DNA from 3 places in the Paenibacillus sp. FSL H8-0548 genome. Region 2 is predicted to be linked to each of the others. Evidence: riboswitches for the same ligand, from Rfam matches in the RefSeq annotation. Region 2 holds a riboswitch; each other region holds the start of a gene.
The links. A riboswitch is a leader RNA that binds a small molecule or an ion and turns the genes downstream of it on or off. The one in region 2 is predicted to bind ZMP and ZTP.
Positions count from the first base shown of each region.

Region 1: linked by a shared signal. The riboswitch ahead of MHI37_RS01655 (DJ-1/PfpI family protein) and the one ahead of MHI37_RS25090 (tetrahydrofolate dehydrogenase/cyclohydrolase catalytic domain-containing protein) in region 2 are both predicted to bind ZMP and ZTP.
Region 3: linked by a shared signal. The riboswitch ahead of rpiB (ribose 5-phosphate isomerase B) and the one ahead of MHI37_RS25090 (tetrahydrofolate dehydrogenase/cyclohydrolase catalytic domain-containing protein) in region 2 are both predicted to bind ZMP and ZTP.

Region 1 covers NZ_CP152049.1:354,170-361,735, forward strand. Annotated here, with positions in the region: gene pyk (pyruvate kinase) at 1-868, opposite strand, end outside; gene MHI37_RS01645 (AraC family transcriptional regulator) at 974-1,756, shown strand; gene thrS (threonine--tRNA ligase) at 2,151-4,064, shown strand; gene MHI37_RS01655 (DJ-1/PfpI family protein) at 5,054-5,626, opposite strand; ZMP/ZTP riboswitch at 5,684-5,763, opposite strand; gene MHI37_RS01660 (MDR family MFS transporter) at 5,986-7,464, opposite strand.
Region 2 covers NZ_CP152049.1:5,844,213-5,851,778, reverse strand. Annotated here, with positions in the region: gene MHI37_RS25095 (5'-nucleotidase C-terminal domain-containing protein) at 1-2,598, shown strand, start outside; gene MHI37_RS25090 (tetrahydrofolate dehydrogenase/cyclohydrolase catalytic domain-containing protein) at 2,705-3,550, opposite strand; ZMP/ZTP riboswitch at 3,617-3,695, opposite strand; gene MHI37_RS25085 (hypothetical protein) at 3,853-4,131, shown strand; gene MHI37_RS25080 (YitT family protein) at 4,429-5,295, shown strand; gene MHI37_RS25075 (hypothetical protein) at 5,369-5,929, opposite strand; gene MHI37_RS25070 (SLC45 family MFS transporter) at 5,973-7,175, opposite strand; gene MHI37_RS25065 (glycerophosphodiester phosphodiesterase) at 7,172-7,566, opposite strand, start outside.
Region 3 covers NZ_CP152049.1:6,947,488-6,955,053, reverse strand. Annotated here, with positions in the region: gene spoIIR (stage II sporulation protein R) at 1-762, shown strand, start outside; gene MHI37_RS29320 (L-threonylcarbamoyladenylate synthase) at 887-1,948, shown strand; gene MHI37_RS29315 (manganese efflux pump MntP family protein) at 2,069-2,614, shown strand; gene MHI37_RS29310 (low molecular weight protein arginine phosphatase) at 2,752-3,330, shown strand; ZMP/ZTP riboswitch at 3,402-3,483, shown strand; gene rpiB (ribose 5-phosphate isomerase B) at 3,582-4,025, shown strand; gene MHI37_RS29300 (TIGR01440 family protein) at 4,068-4,673, shown strand; gene glyA (serine hydroxymethyltransferase) at 4,754-6,001, shown strand; gene MHI37_RS29290 (peptide ABC transporter substrate-binding protein) at 6,736-7,566, shown strand, end outside.

The sequences.
Region 1 (7,566 bases), 1.9 Mb from region 2:
TAGTTGGACGAGGGTTTACCTGCATCGACTCGAGCATATGTGTAGCAACGATAACGGGCTTGCCAACGAGATTACATTTGTTGATCATTTCACGCTGCATCATCGGAACGTCCTCAATAGGCACCTCTACGCCGAGATCGCCGCGGGCAACCATAATGCCGTCGGAGGCTTCAATAATGGCATCGAGATTAAGCATGCCTTCTTCGTTCTCGATCTTGGAGATGATTTGCACATGGCTGGCGTTTGCTTCCTCAAGAATGTTGCGGATTTCCAAAATATCCTCTGCCTTGCGTACGAAGGAAGCGGCAATAATCTCAACATTATTCTGAATGCCAAAGTTGATGTGCACGACATCACGCTCGGTTACACCCGGAAGTGTCGTTTTGATGCCTGGCAGATTGACGCCCTTGCGCGGCTTCAGCGTGCCGCCGCTAATGATCAAGCAGCGGATGTCATTTCCGTCAACAGAAATCACGTTAAGATCAACGAGTCCATCATCAATAAGTATTCTGTCACCGGTCTTCACGACTAGTGGAAGCTCCGCGTAATTGACAGGCAGACGAGTCGCATCGCCTAGCACATCCTCTGTCGTTAGAATCAGCTCTTCGCCGATAATTAGCTCGCAGGAAGCTTCTTTTAGCTTACCAATCCGTACCTCAGGGCCTTTTATATCCATCATAATTGGCACGTAAGTGTTAAGCTCGCGCGCCGCTTGTCGTATATTATTCATTCGCATGACGTGATCTTCTAATTCCCCGTGAGCCATATTCAGTCTACCAACGGTCATTCCTGCTTGGATCATTTCTTTGATCGTCGAAACGGAGTCGCAAGCGGGACCCATTGTACAAATAATTTTTGTTTTTAGCATGTTGTAGGCCTCCTCGTTTTTTTCATTGTAACGTAGTTTGTCGAAAGTGAATGAGAACTATAGTACAATGATTGTACAATAGTACTGTCGAAAGGGGCATGCGGCATGCTGGTGATTTCGGATGCGCACCAAGACAATGGAGCGGACTGGTACGAGGAGGGAGAGGGGCGAGAGCGTTCCTTTCACCTCGCGTTGGTGACCTACGGGAGATGTGTATATTGGGTGAACGAGGAGAAGGTTATTTTAGAGAAAGGAGATCTGCTTCTGGTTCCTGGTCCTAATTCTTTCTACGGGAAGAGCATTCCTACGGTCGTTCATACGAAATATGTGATCAATTTTCGAAGAGCTGAGGGAGAAGTTGTTCTGCCGCTGCTTGGGCTGCAAGAGCCGATGAAGCAAAGGCTGGGCTGCTTTGAGGTTGTGCAGGAGAGGCTTCGGGGCATTCTGATGCAATATAAGGAGAAGCCGGCTTATTATGAGCTGATGGCGGAGGCGCTGCTGGTGGAAGCTTTGATTTATTTGAATCAGGAGAAGGATCGCGGATTGATCTCCTCGGAGAAGCATCGGCGCGTAGACAGCATGAAGCAGTATATTGCGTCGCATTATCGCGAGAAGGTCACGAAGGAGGAGCTGGGCGATGTAATTAATACGACGCCTAATTACGCAGCGACCTTATTTAAATCGGTCACTAATCAGACCATTAGTGAATATGTTCATAATCAACGGATGAAGACAGCGATCTATATGCTGACGGAATCGCAGCTGATGATCAGTGAAATTGCTGAGTATTTGGGCTATAACGATGTGTCATATTTTTATCGTATATTCAAGCGCAGCACGGGAAGCTCGCCTTCTGATTTCCTGCATGAGCGTTCTTCAACGGTGTAAAGCGGGGATTCGCCAAGGTTGACTTCTCGGCAGGTTCGGATTACAATTTACCCAGAAATAGGCTTTGACCAAAGACACGATTACCTTAAGCGGGCTGTCCAGAGAGAGAGGCGAAAGCTGAGAGCTTCTCCAGCAACCGAATGTGTAATTACCCCTTTGCAGCCGTGTTATGGAACCCGTTGCTTATTTGCTCGGACGGTTGTACATAACACCGTTTCATCCCCGTTACCGGATGCTCAATAAGGATCTTGCTCTAGCTTACGGATCTGGCGTTCAGCCAGTGATATAAAGCAGCAGATCGAATGAGGGTGGAACCACGAGCTGAACGCACTCGTCCCTTTACGGGAGAGATGTGTTTTTTTTGCGTTCAACTAATTCGATCGGAGGCTGCAATATGAGTATTGAAATTACATTACCAGATGGAACAGTTAAGGAGTATCAGAGCGGTACCACACCACAGCAAATCGCGGAATCCATCAGCATGGGACTAAGCAAAAACGCAGTGGCAGGCAAGGTTGACGGCAAGCTGGTCGATTTGAATTATGCCCTAAATGCGAGCAGCCAAGTAGAGATCGTAACGCTGGATGAGGCTGCGGGACTTGAAGTTTACCGTCATAGTACAGCACATGTTATGGCGCAAGCACTTAAGCGAATTTACGGAGACAAAGCAGTGAAGCTGGCAATCGGCCCTGTCATTGAAGATGGTTTCTATTATGACATCGATATTGAGAAGCCGTTATCAAGCGATGATCTTACTGCTATCGAAGCAGAAATGAGCAGGATTATACAAGAGAATTTGCCCATCGAGCGCCGGGAAGTAAGCCGGGAGGAGGCGACAGCACTGTTTGCGCAGCTGGAGGAGCCGCTCAAGCTGGAGCTGATCCGTGATTTGCCGGAGGACGCTGTCATTACGCTTTATGAGCAAGGCGAGTTTGTGGACCTTTGCCGTGGTCCGCATTTGCCTTCAACAGGACGAATTAAAGCGTTTAAGCTGCAAAATGTAGCCGGCGCGTATTGGCGCGGCAATTCGGACAATCAAATGCTGCAGCGAATATACGGCACATCCTTCCCTAAGAAGGCGCAACTGGAGGAGCATTTGCAGCTGCTTGAGGAAGCGAAGAAGCGCGATCACCGCAAGCTCGGCAAGGAGCTGGAGCTGTTCATGTTCTCCGAGGAAGCGCCAGGCATGCCGTTTTATTTGCCGAACGGAATGACGATTCGTACAGAGCTGGAGAGTCTGATCCGCGAGCTTCAACGGCAGCGGGATTATGAGGAAGTACGTACGCCGTTCATGATGAATAGGCGGCTATGGGAGCAGTCAGGGCACTGGGATCACTATAAAGAGAACATGTATTTTACAGATGTTGACGATACGTCATATGCGCTCAAGCCAATGAACTGCCCAGGGCATATGCTCATTTTCAAAAATAGTCTGCACTCTTACAGGGATCTGCCGATTCGAATGTCGGAATTCGGTCAGGTGCATCGCCATGAATACTCGGGAGCGCTAAATGGCATGATGCGTGTTCGTACATTCTGTCAGGATGATGCCCATCTCTTCGTCAGACCCGACCAGATTGAAGAGGAGATAAGCCGCGCGATCGCATTGATCGATCATATTTATGCCGTATTCGGCTTTGCCTTTCGGATTGAGCTGTCGACAAGACCGGAGGATTCCATGGGTTCAGAGGAGCTGTGGGATCAAGCGGAGCAATCGCTGCGGAGCGTGCTGGACAGCCGAAATATTCAATATCGTGTAAATGAAGGCGATGGTGCATTTTACGGACCGAAAATCGACTTCCATATTCTCGATGCGCTTGGACGCAGCTGGCAGTGCGGAACGATTCAGCTGGACTTCCAAATGCCGGAGAAGTTCGACTTATCCTACATTGGCGAGGATAATCAGAAGCATCGGCCGGTCATTATTCACCGCGCGGTTTATGGATCGATCGACCGTTTCATCGGTATTATTACAGAGCATTATGCCGGAGCATTTCCGCTGTGGCTCGCTCCCGTTCAAGTGAAGCTTCTGCCCGTTTCGGAGAAGTATATCGATTATGCTTTGCAGGTGAAGCAAGAGCTGGCAGAAGCCGGCATTCGTACGCAGGTGGATACTCGGAATGAGAAGCTGGGCTACAAGATCCGCGAGGCGGGACTGAGCAAGGTTCCTTATACGCTGGTGCTGGGTGAGAATGAGAAAAATGCGCATACAGCTGCTATTAGGAAACGCGGCGAAGGCGACCTCGGAACGCAAGCGGTGCTTGAGGTTGTGCAGCGGTTAAAGGCTGAAATTGAGGAAAAATTATAAGGATGATTGCAATAAGTCAAGGGTAGGGAGAGGCGCTTAGCCTCTCTTTTTTTAAAGTATAGAGGCAAGTATAAGTTTGATATCTATACCCCACCTAGACTGCACTTCTTACAATAAAAACCTCACATGAGGGAGATTTCAGATGTCTACAATGTAATCCTGCAGTAGAATTAGCTCTAAAACAACGAATATGGGACTATAATAGGCTATTTATTGCATAAATGAACCAATTCAATCGATAAGCACACATAGGTGCTTAATGCCCTAGAGCAGCGGGCATTCTTGCACGATAAGCACACATATGCGCTTATGAGGTGGAATTATTGGCGGGACATGGTCATATCGTGCCGATAAGCACACATAGGTGCTTAATGCGATAGAGCAGCGAGCATTCTTGCACAATAAGCACATATATGCGCTTATGAGGTGAAATTATTGGCGGGAGATGGTCACATCGTGCCGATAAGCACACATAGGTGCTTAATGCGATAGAGCAGCGGGCATTCTTGCACGATAAGCACATATATGTGCTTATGAGGCGAAATTATTGGCGGGAGATGGTCACATCGTGCCGATAAGCACACATAGGTGCTTAATGCGATAGAGCAGCGGGCATTCTTGCACGATAAGCACATATATGTGCTTATGAGGCGAAATTATTGGCGGGAGATGGTTACATCGTGTCGATAAGCACACATAGGTGCTTAATGCGATAGAGCAGCGGGCATTCTTGCACGATAAGCACATATATGTGCTTATGAGGCGAAATTATTGGCGGGAGATGGTCACATCGTGCCGATAAGCACACATAGGCGCTTAATGCCACAGAGAGCGGGCATTCTTGCACGATAAGCACATATATGCGCTTATGAGGTGAAATTATTGGCGGTACAGGAATTAACTCCTGCACCGCTATTTTTTGAAATTTTCTTCACTAATAGCGAGCTATGTTATTAGTGAGCATACCACTTTTGGAGCAGCCTCACCTATTAACCCCCAGCTTTATAATAGGGATAGTCCATTTTTTCTTGCACCTGCCTAGCCACGTCGCCACTCGTAATAGACTCTATGAAAAATAGACCTAAATCAATCGAAGCCGAAACTCCTCCGCCTGTGAATACGTTCCCATCTCTTACGTAACGTTCTTTAACGACCTCAGAGCAATAGGGCTCTAGCAGCTCATAGGCAGAAGGATTTGTTGTCGCTCTTTTGTCCTTTAAAAAACCAGCAGCACCCCAAATTAAAGCTCCGGTACAGACCGACACCTGATACTGGACATCACGCGCTGTTTGAATCCATGATATAAATTCAGCATCATATCGAAGCTGCCTTGTTGCCATACCGCCGGGAATAAATACAACATCATAACCTGATAGGTCAGGGTAAACATGATTGATTTTAATCGTCAAGCCTCGATCATCCGTAATTTGATCCTTGTTTGAACAAAAATCCCACGATATGTTCTCATTTGCTGTTACAATCCCGAGCCGCGTTACCGATTCATAAAACCCAACAAAATCTAAAGTAGTCATTTGATCAAACAGAATGAAAGCCATCTTCATCTTAAGCACCGGCCCTTCCATGTTATAAAATAAAAAAAGCATTTGATCTATGATCAAACACTTTGCCCAGGCGTACGACAGTATGAATATGTGCTTCCTCGTGGTTCTCCACGTTAGCGCCAGTTACACATACCAAATATTTACTTTATTATATTGAGAATATTCAAATAAATCAAAGCTTTTTTAGGCGTGCTCGCCTATAACTCATGATATTACAAAGTAATACTTTGTCATACTCAATGAAAAATGAGGCTGCCTATGCGTCCAAATACCGGGAGAATGGAAGCAAGTGGAGCGCGCTGAATAGGACAATGAAGCATGCCATTTTCTGGGCGCTTATGCGAAGACTGAGCTTTCTATCAACTGTCCGGTTGAAAGGCCTCAGCCTTAGTCTTCTTTGCGCTGCCAGCTGCCGGCTTGCGAAGCAGCAAAGAAAGCGGCAGCGCAGACACAATAATAATAGCTGAGAATAAGAAGGCATCATTAATACCGAGCGTATAGGCTGCTTTATAATCAGCGGGGCTTTCGCCAATCCGAGCCTGATGAACAGCCAGCCGGGCATAAAATAACGATGTAAACAAGCCGAGCGCCATCGCGCTGAAGATTTGTCTCAGCCAGTTAATGAGCGCGGAGGCGTGACCGGACAGCTCCTTTGGAATCGCCATCATCCCGGCATTGGTCACGGGCGTCAGCGCCAGGCCCGTTCCTGTATTGCGAATAGCGAGAATAATCATTATGGTCAGCAGGCTTGTGCTTATTTGCAGCCTGCTGAACAGATACGTTGTAATAATAAGAATAGAACCGCCAACAAGGGCTAGCACCGCAGGGCCAAGCTTATAATAGTAGCGACCGGAGAAGAAGGTGGCACAGGTTAAGCAAACAGCTCCCGGCAAGAACAGAAGGCCGATATGAAAGGAGCTGAGTGAGTGGATTTCTGCCAAATATAAAGGAACAAAGTAAATACCTGAATAAAGCGCAACAGAGAGAATAAGCGAAATAATTAAGCTTACCGTAAATGTCCGATTGCGAAACAAGCGAAGCTGGAGCAAGGGCGCCTCTGTCCGCAATTGATGGATAACAAACAGAACTGCACTGCTTAAACCAACAGTCAGGCATAGCCAAAAAGCTGCCGAATGCCAGCCCCAAGCATATATATTTCCAAACAGCAGCAGGAGTGACAGGCTGCCAAGAGCAGCGAGCGCAAGTCCTATACGGTCAAGCCTAGTCTCTTTGTTTATAGGACTGGATGGAAGAATGCGATGGCCAATAATTAGGGCCAAAATGCCAATCGGTACGGTCACTAGAAAAATAAGGTGCCAATCATAGCCCTGCAGCCAGCCACTTACAGAAGGAGCCAGCGCCGTTTCAAGAATGGTCGAGAACGACCATATGCTCACAGCCAGCGGCTGTTTATCAGGCGGGACTGTTCGGTAGATTAAAGCAAGTGATACGGGCTGAATGAGTCCGCAGAAAATACCTTGTAAAATACGAAAAGCGATAAGCGCATAGATATTCCATGATAAGGCACATAAGACGGACGTAATCGTAATGCCGGCTAGACAAAAGAGAAAGACCTGTTTTCCTCCGAATCGATCCCCTGCATAGCCGCTGGCGGGAGCTATTACGCCGCAGGCAAGCGAGAAGCCTGTAATAATCCATTGCACCTTCCCCAAATCGGTATGAAAAATGCCCATAAAACCTGGCAGGGATACATTGAGTGAAACGACATGGTACATGCCTACAAATGAGCCAAAAAAGAGCGTCGCCAGCGCAGGCCAAAATGATGCTTTGGCATAAAGTGGCTCACTCCGTTTTTCGGTTAGTTCTGCTGACAACATTCAGCCTCCTATGATTAACATATTTACTCATTTCCGAATAGATTGAGGATATAAAGTCATGATAACATATCGGAATAGTTGTTTATAATTGAAATATTGTAT
Region 2 (7,566 bases):
GTACGCAGCAGCGAAGTGCAGCGTGCGAAGCAAGCGGAAGCTGTTAACAGCTTCGTTAAGGAATTGACGACGAAGGCTCCTGAAGCAAGTGTCGTTGTATTGGGAGACTTTAATGATTTCCAATTCTCCGGTACGCTGAACAAGCTGAAGGGCGCGGAATTGACTAATCTGGTTGATACGCTGCCAGTTGCTGAACGTTACTCCTACATTTATGATGGCAATTCACAAACGCTGGATCATATTTTGGTAGATAACGCTGCTGGCGTCAATGCAGAAATTGACGTTGTTCATGTCAATGCGGATTTCTCTACTCAACAAGGTAGAGTGAGCGATCATGATCCGCTTTTAGCGCAGCTGGATTTGTCAGCTAAGGAGGATGCTCTTTATCCGCTCACGATTTTGCATACGAATGATACACATGCGAATTTGGATACAACCAACTCGCCAAACAACGTTCTTCGCCGTGTTACTGCGATTAAGGAAACGAAAGCAAGCTCGACGAATCCGATTTTGGTTGATGCAGGAGATGTATTCTCGGGTACGCTGTATTTCAACAAATATTTGGGGCAAGCGGATCTTGCGTTTATGAACTTGGTTGGCTACGATGCGATGACCTTCGGCAATCATGAGTTTGATAAAAACTCCGGCGTGCTGGCAGACTTTATTGGCAATGCGAAGTTCCCGTTCGTATCGTCCAACGTGAATTTCTCGAAGGATGAGATTTTGAACGCGATGTTCAAGGACGAAATTAGCTATGATGCCAAGGATGCAACGATTTATCCTGCGATTGTTATGCAGGTGGATGGCGAAAACATCGGATTGTTTGGTTTAACTACGGAGGATACCGCAAATATAGCTTCTCCGGGCGATGTCACATTCGATAATGCCATTGTTAAGGCGTTGGCAACAACAGCAATGCTGGAGAAGGAAGGCATAAATAAAATTGTGGTGCTTTCGCATCTTGGTTATGATGCGGATCTTGAGCTAGCTAAAGCGGTAAAAGGCATTGATATTATTGTTGGGGGCCACAGCCACACGCAGCTGGATCAAGCTGTAGTCGACCATACAGATCTAGATGCGCCGAAGCTAATCGTACAAACAGGAGAAAAAGGACTGTTCCTCGGCAAGCTGGAAGTTATGTTCAACAAAGCAGGCATTCTGACTAGATGGAACGAGCAATTGATCTCGGTCGATGGGAAAACTGGCGATGTGTATAACTTTGCAGAGGACGCGGAAGCCAAGATTATGCTTGAAACAGACTATAAGCCGGGCATTCAGGAGCTATCGAATCTTGAGGTCGGGAATACAGAAGTAGTATTGAACGGCGTTCGTGCTGATGTGCGCTCTATGGAAACGAACCTCGGCAATCTGATCGCTGATGGTATGCTTTATGCAGCAAAAGCAGCGGGTACAAATGCTGTTATCGCACTGCAAAATGGCGGTGGTATCCGCGACTCTATTAACGCAGGCCCGATTACACAAGGGGAAGTATTGACTGTGCTTCCATTCAATAATGATCTGGTTACGATCACTTTAACCGGGCAAGAAATTAAGGATGCAATGGAGAACGGCGTTTCTACCATTACTACGACCAAGGATGGCCGCTTCCCGCATATTGCAGGGATGAGATTTGATTATGATTCAACGAAGCCGGTCAATGAGCGGATCATTCGTATTCAGGTGAAAAGCGGCAGCAGCTATGTGCCACTGGATATGAATAAGACCTATGAAGTAGCGACAAATGCATTTACAGCCAAAGGCGGAGACTTCTACGCTTCTCTTGAGAAGGCGTATAATGAAGGGCGCGTAAACCTACTGTATTTGCCGGACTATGAGGTGTTTACAAACTATATTCAGAAGCTTGGTGCAATCACGGCAGCAACATCGGCTGTTGAAGGTCGAATCGTTGATTTGAAGGGCAGTCCGATTCCAGATGGTGGAACAACACCAACACCGACGCCAGCGCCAACGTCGCCTCCGACTTCAACACCAACACCGACGCCAACGCCGGTTCCGACACCGACACCAGGCGGTAACGAAGGTTCGTCGCCGAAGTTTAGCGATGTTGGCAATCACTGGGCAGCACAAGCGATTGAAGCAGCTGTAAAGCTGGGCATTGTTAGCGGTTATGGAGATGGCACTTTCCATCCTAAGGATAACGCGACAAGAGCAGAGTTTATAACGATGATGGGCAGAGCATTTAAGCTTGAATCGACAGCGGGTACGCTTAATTTTGCTGATGCCGATCAGGTTCCAGCTTGGGCGCGCTCCTTCTTTGCGCAGCTTATCGAGGATAAGGTGATAGCAGGCTACGAGGATAACACGCTGAGGCCATCCAATAAGCTAACACGCACTGAAATGACCGTTATGCTGGTTCGTGCACTCGGCATCAAGGTTGATCCGAATGCGAAGCCATCATTCGCGGATACAAGTGACATTCCGGCATGGGCAAAACCATCTATTGCTGCTGCACAGTCTGCCGGACTTGTTGGAGGAGTAGGAAACAATCGTTTTGCGCCACAAGTAAATGCAACAAGAGCAGAGGTGGTTGCACTTATTTTGGCAGCTTTGGATCATATGAATAATGCGCGCATATAAATAACCTGAGGCGTCCCTTTCCACCCGTAAAGAGTGGTTAGGGACGTTTTTTATATTGAAGAGCGTGAATTTGCGGTGGAAGAGTGAATTGAAGCGCTAGATTACTCTAGTGCAGTGCTAGTTTTTCTGCGGCGGCGACTGTATGTTTGAGCAGCATCGCGATCGTGACTGGGCCGACACCTGCCGGCACGGGGGTTATAGCGCTGGCTTTAAGCAAGCAAGCCTCATAATCTACATCGCCAACGTTCCCAGCATTGTAGCCGGCGTCTAGGACAACTGCTCCTGAGCGTAGCCAGTTCCCTTGTATGAACTTTGGCTTGCCAACAGCGGCGACGATGATATCTGCGAGCCCGACCATATCTGCTAAATTCAAAGTTTTCGAATGGCAGATTGTGACCGTAGCGTTGCGGTTAAGCAGCATTAGAGATACAGGCTTGCCGAGAATGGGGCTTCGTCCAATGATGACAGCGTGCTTGCCTTCAATCGGGATGCGATAATAATCAAGGATAGCCATTATAGCGGCTGGCGTACAGGATGGATAGTCAGCATAGCCAAAAGCATTTTGAGCAAAGCCTAGTGCCGTAACGCCGTCGACGTCCTTGTGAATGCTTATCGCTTCAAAAGCAGCTCGCTCATCAATTTGATGCGGTACGGGATGCTGCAATAGGATGCCATGAACGAGCGGATCTTCGTTGAGCTGTGAAATGACAGCAATTAGCTCCTCAGTCGAGGTAGCTTTATCCAAATGAATGCGCCTTGATGTGATGCCAAGCCGTTTGCAGGCGTTGCCTTTCATTCGTACATAGGTTTCAGAGGCTGGATCTTCTCCTATGAGAATCGTTGCTAAGCAGGGGATGATACCCTGAGCACTTAATGCTTCAATTTTAGCTTTGAGTTCATCCTTGATCGACTCTGCTACACGTGCACCGTCCAAAATCAATTTGTCTGTCATCTTTTACCCCAGCTCCTTCGAATGGTCGTCGAAAAACATAAAAAGGCAAGGGGGATATATCCCCCTTACCTTTGCCCAGGCGTACGGCTAATATTCTGCGCGCTTCCTCATGGTTCCCCATGCTCCGCCAGTTACGCACAGCTTTGAGATGCTTCTCTTATTTTAACAATAAAAGAGAGAGAAAACGAGTACTCTCAAAAATTGGGTTCCATTTTTTACAAAATGCTTAGCTTCTCTACCTAATAAAGATGAAATGAATGTGGTATAATGGTACGAGCAATTGAACTAGGAGATGACTAACGATGAGTGAACAATTGAACGAGCAAGAGCAATTGCAATACATTGCAAACAAGACGAGTGCGGATGAGCAGCTGATCAAGCTTGTATTGAAGCATGAGCATGCCTTCATCAATGATGCGAAGGAAGATAAGAACGGTGAGGTCGACATTGATGGAGACGAATTGGTTGATTATGTACTCAGTCGTCCAGATGTTAAATCGAACGAGCTAGTCGTTGAAGCTATTTTGGATGCAGAGATGGACTACCTTATGGATAAGGGACTAGCAGGCTACGTGGACTAAAATAGAGAAATTCAAAGACTCATGCCGCATTTATTCCGGTATGAGTCTTTTATGTCTTGTGAGGTCTCATATATGACATATCTATGTTATCAATCTAGTTTTTGAGTGGTTTAAATTCCTTTTAGTACCATTTTAAGCGGAAACCGCTCTTTTATATGTGAGGTTTAGTGTTGTTTTAGGAGGGGAGAACAGTTTTCTCTGCCAAAACATATAGCTGAAATGCACACTTTTTTTGAAAAAGTGCCATTTTTGTGCTAAAGTCAAAAGAGAGATTCAGAAAAAACGGAGGTAAGGCTGTTGGCGAAGGCACATAGAGGGTTATCGACTTTAGAAATTTTTAAACGGTTTATATTCATTTCGATTGGTTCAATTCTTATGGGTCTTGCCTTGGAATTGTTTCTTGTGCCGAACAATGTTATCGACGGGGGCATCGCCGGTATTTCTATTATGTTGGCTCATTTAACTCCTCTCCCTCTGAGTGTATATTTATTTATCGTGAACGTGCCTTTTCTTATTCTTGGCTATAAGCAAATTGGGAAAACATTTGCAATATCCACGCTGTATGGCATCATCGTAATGTCTGTGACGACATCATTCCTCCATCATGTACATGCATTCACAGAGGAGAAGCTGCTCGCTGTATTGTTCGGCGGTCTTATTTTGGGAGCAGGTGTGGGTCTGGTTATTCGTTTCGGAGGCTCGCTGGATGGTGTGGAAATCGTATCGATTCTAGTCTCGAAGAAGCTTCGTATGCCTGTCGGACAAATTATTATGATTTTTAATGTAGTTATTTTTGTTATCGCGGGTTTTGTGTTTGAATGGGATTCAGCAATGTATTCGATGTTCACATACTATATTGCGATTAAACTGATCGATATCGTTGTAGAGGGACTTGATGAATCGAAATCAGTCACTATTATTTCAAGTGAGTTCGAGGAAATTTCACAGGCAATTATCGATCGATTAGGCAGGTCGACAACCTTTATTCACGCGCGCGGGGGCTACTCGAAAGAGGAAACGCAGATGATTTATTGCGTCGTTTCTCGTCTGGAGCTGGCAAAGCTTAAATCCATCGTGCAATCCATCGACGAGAAGGCATTTATTGCCATTGAGCATGTGTCGGATGTCATGGGCGGCGGCTTCAGTAAAGGCAGTATTCACTAGAGTTATAACGATAATAATCCGGCACCGGTGTCATAAGACGCCGAGCCGGATTTTTTTTGAAAATAGCCTAGTTCTATGTATGCTGCGATTCCGCGAGAAAATCCGTTCTGTATTTGTGCAAGGGCCTGTCATCCCAAATTTGAACTTCGATGTATCGTTCCGGCCCTTGATCACCATTGGAATTCCACTCTTGAGGCCAGCCGAACTTGTGTATTACATCCCAAATCTCACCCGCCGTATATATCTGACCCCGATATGTCTTGCCGTCATTATAGCGCATAGTAGGAAACAAATCGCCGTAAGTAAAGCTGATGGTATTCGGATCAAACTCCGCTAACGCGATTTGAAGCTCTCTGCCGTTAGGGTACCAATCGAGCAGCCACGGACAGCTTCCTAAGGTCATGTAATGAGGGAGGCCTCGTACCGGCTTGCCGCCTTTATGAATAAATAGCTCATGTGCTTGTAATTCAAGGCTTCGCCGAATTTCAAGGTAATCTAATGATCTTTTACTCGCAAAGCCCTTGCTCTGCAGCCTTATTTGTTCCAGAATTCGCTCTGCGTCCACTGGCGCGAGATCTGACAAATTGCAAAAAGGCCCGGTTGATTGATCGAAGTAATGATAGAGAAATGACATGGTTCAAAGCTCCCGCCTCTTCATAATTCACTTCTGGATATGTCTAAACGCTTGTTGTTGCATCCGTCTTCATTGCTGTCCGTGCCAACCCCTTATCCTTCACACATAGCAGGAATAGCAGAGCAATGACCATGCCGCCCGACGAAACGTAAAATAATACCGAGTAATCAAGCAAATCAATCAAGGCGCCCATCAAAGGCGGAGAAGTGATGGCAGCAAGCGAGGCGAACAAATAATAGATGCCTGTGCGCGTGCCGATGCTCTTCTCCTCTCCAAGCGAGACAATAAAGGGATATGAGTTAATGTTAATCATTGCCCAGCATATGCCGCCACACAGAAGCAGCACGCGCAGTGGGAGCAAGGCATCTACGAGGGAGATAGCGGCAAAAATAATAATAAGCCCAATGACGCCTATCGTAATAATCAGCTTCTTGCCATAGCGATTCCCTAATAAGCCGCTTGGAATAGCCGCAACCACAAAGGCAAGCGAGAAGAACGCAAGAGAGAAAGAGGCCTCACTCTCGGATAGCTGCAAATGATTTTTTCCGTAAAGGGTGAAGAAGGCTTCAACGCCTTGATAGGAGAGAAACCAGAAAAAGATTGCACATAGCAAAAAAATAGTAGGTCGGTTCCATTGTCCCTTGAAGGAAATTTTAGTTTTCTCCTCGGCAGGGGCATACACGAGGGTATCTCTTTTTTCTTTGATCGCATATAAGAGAATAGCTAAACAAATAAGTGTCAATATGGAAGCGGATAGAAATGGAAGCGAGGAGTGCTTATCATACAAATAAGAGCCTCCTGCGAAGGCAATGATAGAGCCAATCCCACCCATAAAGTTAATGACGCCATTAGCTTGTGTCCGTTTGCCTTCCTTCGTTATATCAGGCATAAGCGCGACGGTGGGAGAACGGTATAGGCTCATCGATAAATTCATAAGAACCATAAATAAAACGAGCGTTAATAAGCTGGTATGCCAAGGAATAAGCGCGCCAAATAATGCAGCGAGCGGCATGCCGATAAGGAGATAAGGCATTCTTTTGCCCAGTTTACTCTTCGTACGGTCGCTGCGGCTGCCGATCCATGGCTGTAGGAACAAAGCAAAATAATTGTCGATAGTCATCATGAACCCAATGAGTGCAGTGCTTGTCAAAAACTTTTCGAGGAAAAAAGGGACGAAAGCGTTGTAGAGCGCCCAGGTAATGCTGATGCTGAAAAAGCCAAATCCGAGCAGCCAAGCTTTTTTCATCCTTTGATTGCTCCTCTCCTTGTCAGGACTTCAACTAGACGGTCGGGATAATCCGTAATAATACCGGCTACGCCTGCGTCGATAAGCCGTTCCATTTCACTCGTTTCGTTAACGGTAAATGGATGGTAAGCAATGCCGTGAGCAGATGCCTCTGCCGTCCATTCTGGTGTAATGGCATGCTTGCTCGCATGCAGGGCGTCGGCTTGAAGCGAAGCAGCATAATCCCAAGGACGATAGAGGCCCTCCATATACAAAATACCGGTTCGAATCTCAGGTGCCAATTGTTTGCATAGCACGAGCGAATAATGATTGAAGCTTGAGATGATGACACGCTCCGTCATTTGATAAGCTCTAACCGTATCGATGACCTTTTGTTCTAAGCCAGGATAAG
Region 3 (7,566 bases), 1.1 Mb from region 2:
AGCAATTATTCGATTCATTCCTATTCTAATGTTACAAAAACAACTCATTCTCATTCCAAACGTTCCAACCGGCTTGCTTATCGCAACTCATATGGATTTATCATTTTTGCACTTATTCTCTTAATTATGAGCTGGGAATCCCAGCAAATGGACGCTGCTGTCGCGAGCAGTCATATTCCGCAGGAGGCTATCCGCCTTCGTATATTAGCAAATTCCGATAATCCCGCGGATCAAGTGGTAAAACGCCTTGTGCGGGATGAGATCGTTAAAGCGATGAATAGCTGGGTTACCGGTCCTCAAACGATCGAGGAAGCCCGTCAAAGCATTATCGCAAATATGGCTGAAATTGAACGCATTACGGCAAAGGTGTTGGAGAGCCGCGGGTTTAGCTATGACTTTTCCGCAGAGCTTGGGATGGTGCCATTCCCGACGAAAATGTACGGCGATCAGGTTTATCCAGCCGGTGATTATGAGTCGCTGCTTATTACCTTGGGCGAAGGCGGCGGGCAAAATTGGTGGTGCGTGCTATTTCCTCCGTTATGCTTCATTGATGCTGTGAGTGGCGAGGCATCCGCGGCTCCCGCAGGGGATACGGTGCAATCGGCAGCAGTGGTGAAGGCAGATCCAGCTGTGGAGAAAGCCACCGCGCTGCAAGCTTCCAAAGAGGATGCGGCACCTGGCGGAGAAGCACCGGAAGCAAAGTTTTTTCTCTGGGAAATGCTTAAGTCCTTGATCGACTGGATTAAATCGTTATTTTCATAAGAAACGGCAGCTGCAGCTTCAGTTATGAAGGGGCGGCTGTCGTTTCTGCTCGTTTACGGACGCATATGCTATAATAGCGAAAGAATGGACAATTTAATTATATAGCAAGGATTGAATGATAGAGATGACGATAACTAAAATATGGCATGTGAAGAAGGCAGCGGATGAGCAGTTAAGTACTCAGCTCACAGAGGCTGCTCGCCAGCTAAGAGAAGGCGGACTTATCGCATTTCCGACGGAGACGGTCTATGGTCTTGGCGCGGATGCGAGGAGCACGGCTGCCGTTGAGCGGATATTTACGGCAAAGGGCCGTCCATCGGACAACCCGCTTATCGTCCATATTGCGGCACGCGAGCAATTGGACGAGCTTGTGCTTCCGTATCCGCCGCTCGCGAAAGTGCTTATGGAGCATTTTTGGCCGGGTCCGCTTACGATTGTGCTTCCTGTACGGACAGGGGCGCTCTCGCCGCTTGTGACCGCCGGATTGCCGACCGTAGGCATTCGAATACCGGATCATAGAACAGCGCTTGCTCTGCTTGCGCAAGCCGGCTGTCCGATTGCAGCTCCGAGCGCCAATCGCTCGGGAAGACCGAGCCCTACTTTGGCAGAGCATGTTCTAGAGGATTTAGACGGCAGGATAGACGGAGTTGTTGATGATGGGCAGACGGGAGTTGGCTTGGAATCAACTGTCATCGAACTTACTGGCCTTGACGCGATACGTATATTGCGCCCGGGAGGAATTACACGTGAAGCGCTGCAGCAGGCGGTGCCGGATGTAAGCATCGATAGCGCAAATGAAGCGGAGCCTGAGTCTGCGCCTCGTTCTCCGGGGATGAAATATACGCATTACGCTCCGCAGGGGGAGCTGGAGCTTGTGCGGGGGGAGGCGGGTGCAGTTGTCTTCTATATTCAAGAGCAGGTTGCAGCGGCGAGAGCACGCGGCGAGGTAACGGGCGTTCTCGCCTTTGATGAGCGACTTGGAAGCTTTGATGCGGATCGTCTATTATCTTTGGGCAGCGAAGCGGAGCTTGATGCCGCTGCTCAGAGGCTGTATGCTGCATTGCGAGTATTTGATGGCGCAGGTGTGCAGCGGATATGGGCGGAAGGCTGCGAGGAGGATGGAATTGGCGCAGCTTTAATGAATCGGCTGGTTAAAGCAGCCGGTCATCGAATCATTCGCGTATAAGCAGCTTTTTGCGCAGCAGTACAGCTTGTATGATCAGTAGTATGTTTGTCCCTAATCCCGCATATGTTGGATATAGACTATGCGCGGACATGGGGGAGATCGGCTGTGGTAGATGCACATATGCAGGCAGGGCAGTTTTTGACGCTGCTCATTATAGCGTTGGCTCTGGGACTTGATGCATTTTCGCTTGGACTCGGCATTGGTCTGAAGGGCATACGCTTGTTGGATGTTTTGAAGCTGGGAGTCGTTATTGCCTTGTTCCATGTGTTCATGCCGCTAGCTGGGATATATACCGGACAGTACGTAGGCAGCTTGCTTGGAGAAGTAGCGACGACAGCGGCAGGTATCTTGCTGGTTCTGCTCGGTGGGCATATGATTTACAGCTCGCTGCGCGGGGAGGAAGTAAAATCGTTTGATCATCAATCGTTGTGGGGCTTGCTTGTGCTCTCCCTTAGCGTCAGTATTGATTCCTTCTCGGTAGGTATTACACTTGGAATGTTTTCGGCTAATATGTGGGTGACGGTATTGCTGATTGGCTTGCTTGGCGGACTTATGTCGGTGCTTGGCTTGCTGCTCGGGCGAAAGGTAAGCGGCAACCTTGGCGAATATGGCGAAGCCATTGGCGGAGGGGTTCTGTTTGTTTTTGGCATATTATTTATTTTTTGAAATATAGGAAAGTATATCATTCCGTCATACTTTCTCTATATTTCTCCGGAATGAAACGCGCCACCGCCATAAGGACGGCGACAGCCGTTTCACCTTGAAATATAGGAAAATATGAGGGTGGAAAAGGGGTTGGCAGTGTGAAACGTATCTTATTTATTTGTACCGGCAATACATGCCGCTCACCAATGGCTGAAGCCATGCTTCGCCGAATGGCTGCTTTGAGGGGCGTTACTATTGCTGTGCGCTCAGCTGGCATATCGACCATTGATGGCCTGCCAGTCTCGTCGCATGCGGCAGAGGCGCTTAGGCAGCGGGAAATTGAGCATAAAAGCACCTCATTAGCATTGACAAGTGAGGCCGTTAGCTGGGCTGACCTTATTTTGACGATGACGTCCAATCATAAGCGAGGGCTGCTGCAATGGTATCCGGAAGCGGTGGACAAGGCCTATACACTTAAGGAATATTCGAATATGGATGCAAAGGTGCTTGCCGATATTGAGGAGCTGGAGCAGCTTTATTCGGAGCTTCACATGAAGCAGGCGCTGGGTCAGAAGCTGTCAGCATCCGAGCGAAGCCGTTTGCTTGAGCTGGAGCAGCGTATTCCAAGCTTCGATATCGTTGATCCGTTCGGGGGCTCACAGTCTATTTATGACAGCAGCGCACACGAAATCGAAGCCGCGCTGGTGAAGCTTTTGGACAAGCTGACAAGAAGATAAATACACGAGTGCCTATGTCGATAAAGATTGATTTTTTGAAAGACTTCGGCTATTATAAAAGAATAATATACGGTTTCCGATGTAACTGGCGACGGAAGTGGGTTAACCACGGTGGAGCATCGGAACATACGGCCGGTCGCCTGGGCAAAGAGCAGCATGCTAATTAGCATGTCATGCTCTTTTTTCGTCTTTTTCTGCAAAAATAGGTATACTAGCACTGTAATGTGTTATTTCGAAGGAGGTCTTTTACGTTGAAAATTGCCATTGGTGCCGATCATGCAGGCTACCGCTTGAAGGATGAGGTCGTACCTTTTCTTTTATCGCTCGGTCATGAGGTCGAGGATGTTGGCTGCAGCTGCGATCAATCCGTTGATTACCCAGATTATGCATTGCCCGTATGTGACCTTGTAACGAGCAGCAAAGCAGAACGCGGTATACTGATTTGCGGCACAGGAATTGGCATGTCGATTGCTGCCAACAAAGTACGGGGTATCCGCTGTGCACTAGTGAATGACATGTTCTCTGCAAAAGCAACTCGCGAGCATAATGATACGAATGTATTAGCACTTGGAGAACGCGTTATTGGTCCAGGAGTCGCTTTGGAAATTATTCGTATTTGGCTCGAAACACCGTTCTCGGGCGGCGAGCGTCATGTTGCCAGAGTAAATAAAGTAAATCAAATTGAAGAGCAATAGATTGTCCATACCTATGCCATACCTAAGCAGGAGGCCGTCGCAATGAGTGAAAATGGCAACGTACAGCTTGGAGTCATTGCAAAGCAGGTAGAAACGATTGTTCGAGAGCTTGCAGCTGCAGGCAGCATTGCTGAAAATCAGCTGCTTGTCATAGGAGTAAGCACCAGCGAGGTGCTGGGGCATCACATTGGTACAGCTGGAACAACCGATGCAGCTGCACAAATTTATGCAGGCGTGGATGCTGTGCGCAGAGAAATTGGCTTCGTGCCGATGTATCAATGCTGCGAGCATTTGAATCGCGCTCTTGTCATTGAGCGTGCTGCCGCTGAGAGATACGGACTTGAGATCGTAGGTGCGGTTCCTGTTCCGAAGGCTGGCGGATCAATGGCAGCCTATGCCTATCGTCAGCTGGTGTCTCCTTGCTTGGTTGAGGCTGTACAAGCACATGCGGGCATTGATATTGGAGATACGTTCATCGGTATGCATTTGAAGCGGGTTGCTGTACCCGTTCGACCTTCTGTTCGCCGGATCGGCGAGGCTCATGTGACAATGGCGATCACGAGGCCGAAGCTGATTGGCGGTTCCCGCGCAGTTTACGAGCTGCAAACGAATATTACTGCAGAGCAATCTGCGGGTTCATGTGAATAACGATGTTTAAATCTTAATGATTAGTTTTATAAGTATTTATTGAAAATATAAGCTTTCTAACTATGAGGAGGAATATTCAGATGGAAAATTTACGTAAGCAGGACCCTGAGGTACTAAAAGCGCTAGGACTTGAGCTAGGACGTCAACGCGATAACATCGAGCTTATCGCATCTGAGAACATCGTTAGCGAAGCTGTATTGGAAGCAATGGGAAGTGTGCTTACGAACAAATATGCAGAGGGTTACCCAAGCAAACGTTTCTACGGCGGCTGTGAGCATGTTGATATCGTAGAGGATATCGCTCGCAATCGTGCGAAAGAGCTGTTCGGAGCTGAGCATGCAAACGTACAACCGCACTCCGGCGCACAAGCGAATATGGCGGTTTACCTTGCAGCCTTGAAGCCTGGTGACACTGTGCTCGGTATGAACCTGGCGCATGGCGGTCACTTGACGCACGGCAGCCCGGTTAACGCTTCTGGCTTGCTTTATAATTTCGTAGCCTACGGCGTGCAGGAGGATTCCTTCACGATTGATTATGAAGAGGTTCGCAAACTTGCATTCAAACACCGTCCTCGTCTGATTGTTGCTGGTGCAAGTGCATATCCGCGTACAATCGATTTCGAAACGCTTGGCAAAATTGCGAATGACGTAGGCGCATTGTTCATGGTTGATATGGCTCATATCGCTGGTTTGGTAGCTGCGGGTCTTCACCCAAGCCCAGTACCGCATGCACACTTCGTAACGACTACAACTCACAAAACGCTTCGCGGACCACGCGGCGGTATGATTCTTTGCCGTCAGCCTTGGGCAGCGGCGATCGACAAAGCGGTATTCCCTGGCTCACAAGGCGGCCCTTTGATGCATATTATCGCAGCAAAAGCCGTTGCTTTCGGAGAAGCGCTTAAACCGGAATTCAAGCAATATGCGACACAAGTAGTCAAAAATGCTAAAGTGCTTTCTGAGGAGCTTGTTGCTAAAGGCTTCAACATCGTATCCGGTGGAACAGACAATCACTTGATGCTGCTCGATACGCGCAGTCTGAACATTACAGGCAAGGTTGCTGAGCATGTTCTTGATGAGGTTGGTATTACTGTTAACAAAAATGCGATTCCATTTGATCCTACAAGCCCGTTTGTAACCTCCGGTATTCGTATCGGTACGCCGGCAGCAACAGCTCGTGGCATGGAAGAGAACGCAATGAAAGTTATTGCAGAAGTGATCGCTCTTGTACTAAACAGTCCACAGGATCAAGAGGTTTTGACGAAGGCTCGCGGCATGGTGCGTGACCTTACTGCTCAATATCCACTGTATCCAGGCATGACTTACTAATTCATAGCTAATTAAATTGATTTGGAAACCCATTCGACAACTAGTTGTCGAATGGGTTTTTTTGTTTTTCCGTGCATAAAACAATTAGCGTTATAAAATAATAGCGTTACAAGCGGAGGCAATAAATTTGCCTGAAAGGCACAATAACCTTTTTTGAAAATATAGGAAAGTATATCATTTCGCCATACTTTCTCTATATTTCTGGGAATGAAACCAGCTGTCGTCGTCCAAGGATGGAGATGACCGTTTCACCTTGGTAAAAAGATAAAGAGGGGGTATTCAATAGTGAAATATTGTAATTTTACATGTTGATTCAAAAGATAGAAATTCGTGTATAAATAGTAGATTATCGTTATAAATAATAGGTTTATCGATTTGGATTAATAAAAAAATCGCGAAATTTAGATCTGTAAAATAGGGATATAAATTATGAGAATTCAATCTATAAATGTAAGTTAATGTATTTGGAATTTTGTGGTTTATGAATAATGAATAAATAACATGAATAAACGCTTGAAAGCGTTGAAGTGTAAAATTAATTAATCGAATAAACGCGTTGAAGTGGTGAAGTGTAACGGTTTAAAGCGATATAAAACAATAATTTACAGTTTACATACCATTGATAAATAATTAACATAGATGTATAGTGAAAAAATTAATAATAATAATTCTCTAAGGTTAAATGGGAGGATAGACCCCTATTGAATCGAATAGAGAGGAAGCGGGGGATTTTAATGAGAACAAGAAAGTCTGCTTTTACTTTTGTTGCTGCATTACTCATTCTTGCTATGGTTGCGGTAGGTTGTACTCCGAAAAATGAGACTGGCAACAACGGTGCGGCGAATAATGAAACTTCTGAGGGTAAATCGGAAACGAAAGCATTCCGTTTGAATATCCATTCAGAGCCTTCAACACTGGATCCTGCACTGATGGAAGACAATGTTTCTGGTACGCTTGCAACAGGGATTTATGAAGGCTTGACTCGCAAAAATGAAAATGGTGAATCTGTTCCGGCTACAGCAGAAAGCTTTGTAAAGTCAGAGGATGGAATGACGTATACCTTCACAATTCGTGATGATGCAAAGTGGAGCAATGGTGATCCCGTTACGGCTAATGACTTCGAATACTCTTGGAAACGTGCGCTTGATCCTGCTACAGGCTCAACTTACGCATACCAATTTTATTACATCGTTGGAGCACAAGATTACAACGAAGGAAAAACAACGAATGCAGATGCGGTAGGCATTAAGGCATTGGATGAAAAAACGCTTGAGGTTAAGCTGAATTCACCTACTCCTTATTTCTTGAGCCTAACTTCTTTCTATGTCTATAATCCTGTTCACCAATCGGTGAAGGATAATGAAGCTTGGGCTGCTGACGCAGCGACTATTATCGGTAATGGTCCGTTCAAAATGAGTGCATGGCAGCACAATACATCCATTAAGCTCACTCCAAACGAATATTATTATGAGAAAGACCAAGTGAAATTTACTAGCATAGAATTTTCGATGCTAAGTGATTCGGCTACAGAGCTTGCGAACTACGAGACTGGCAAGCTTGATTAC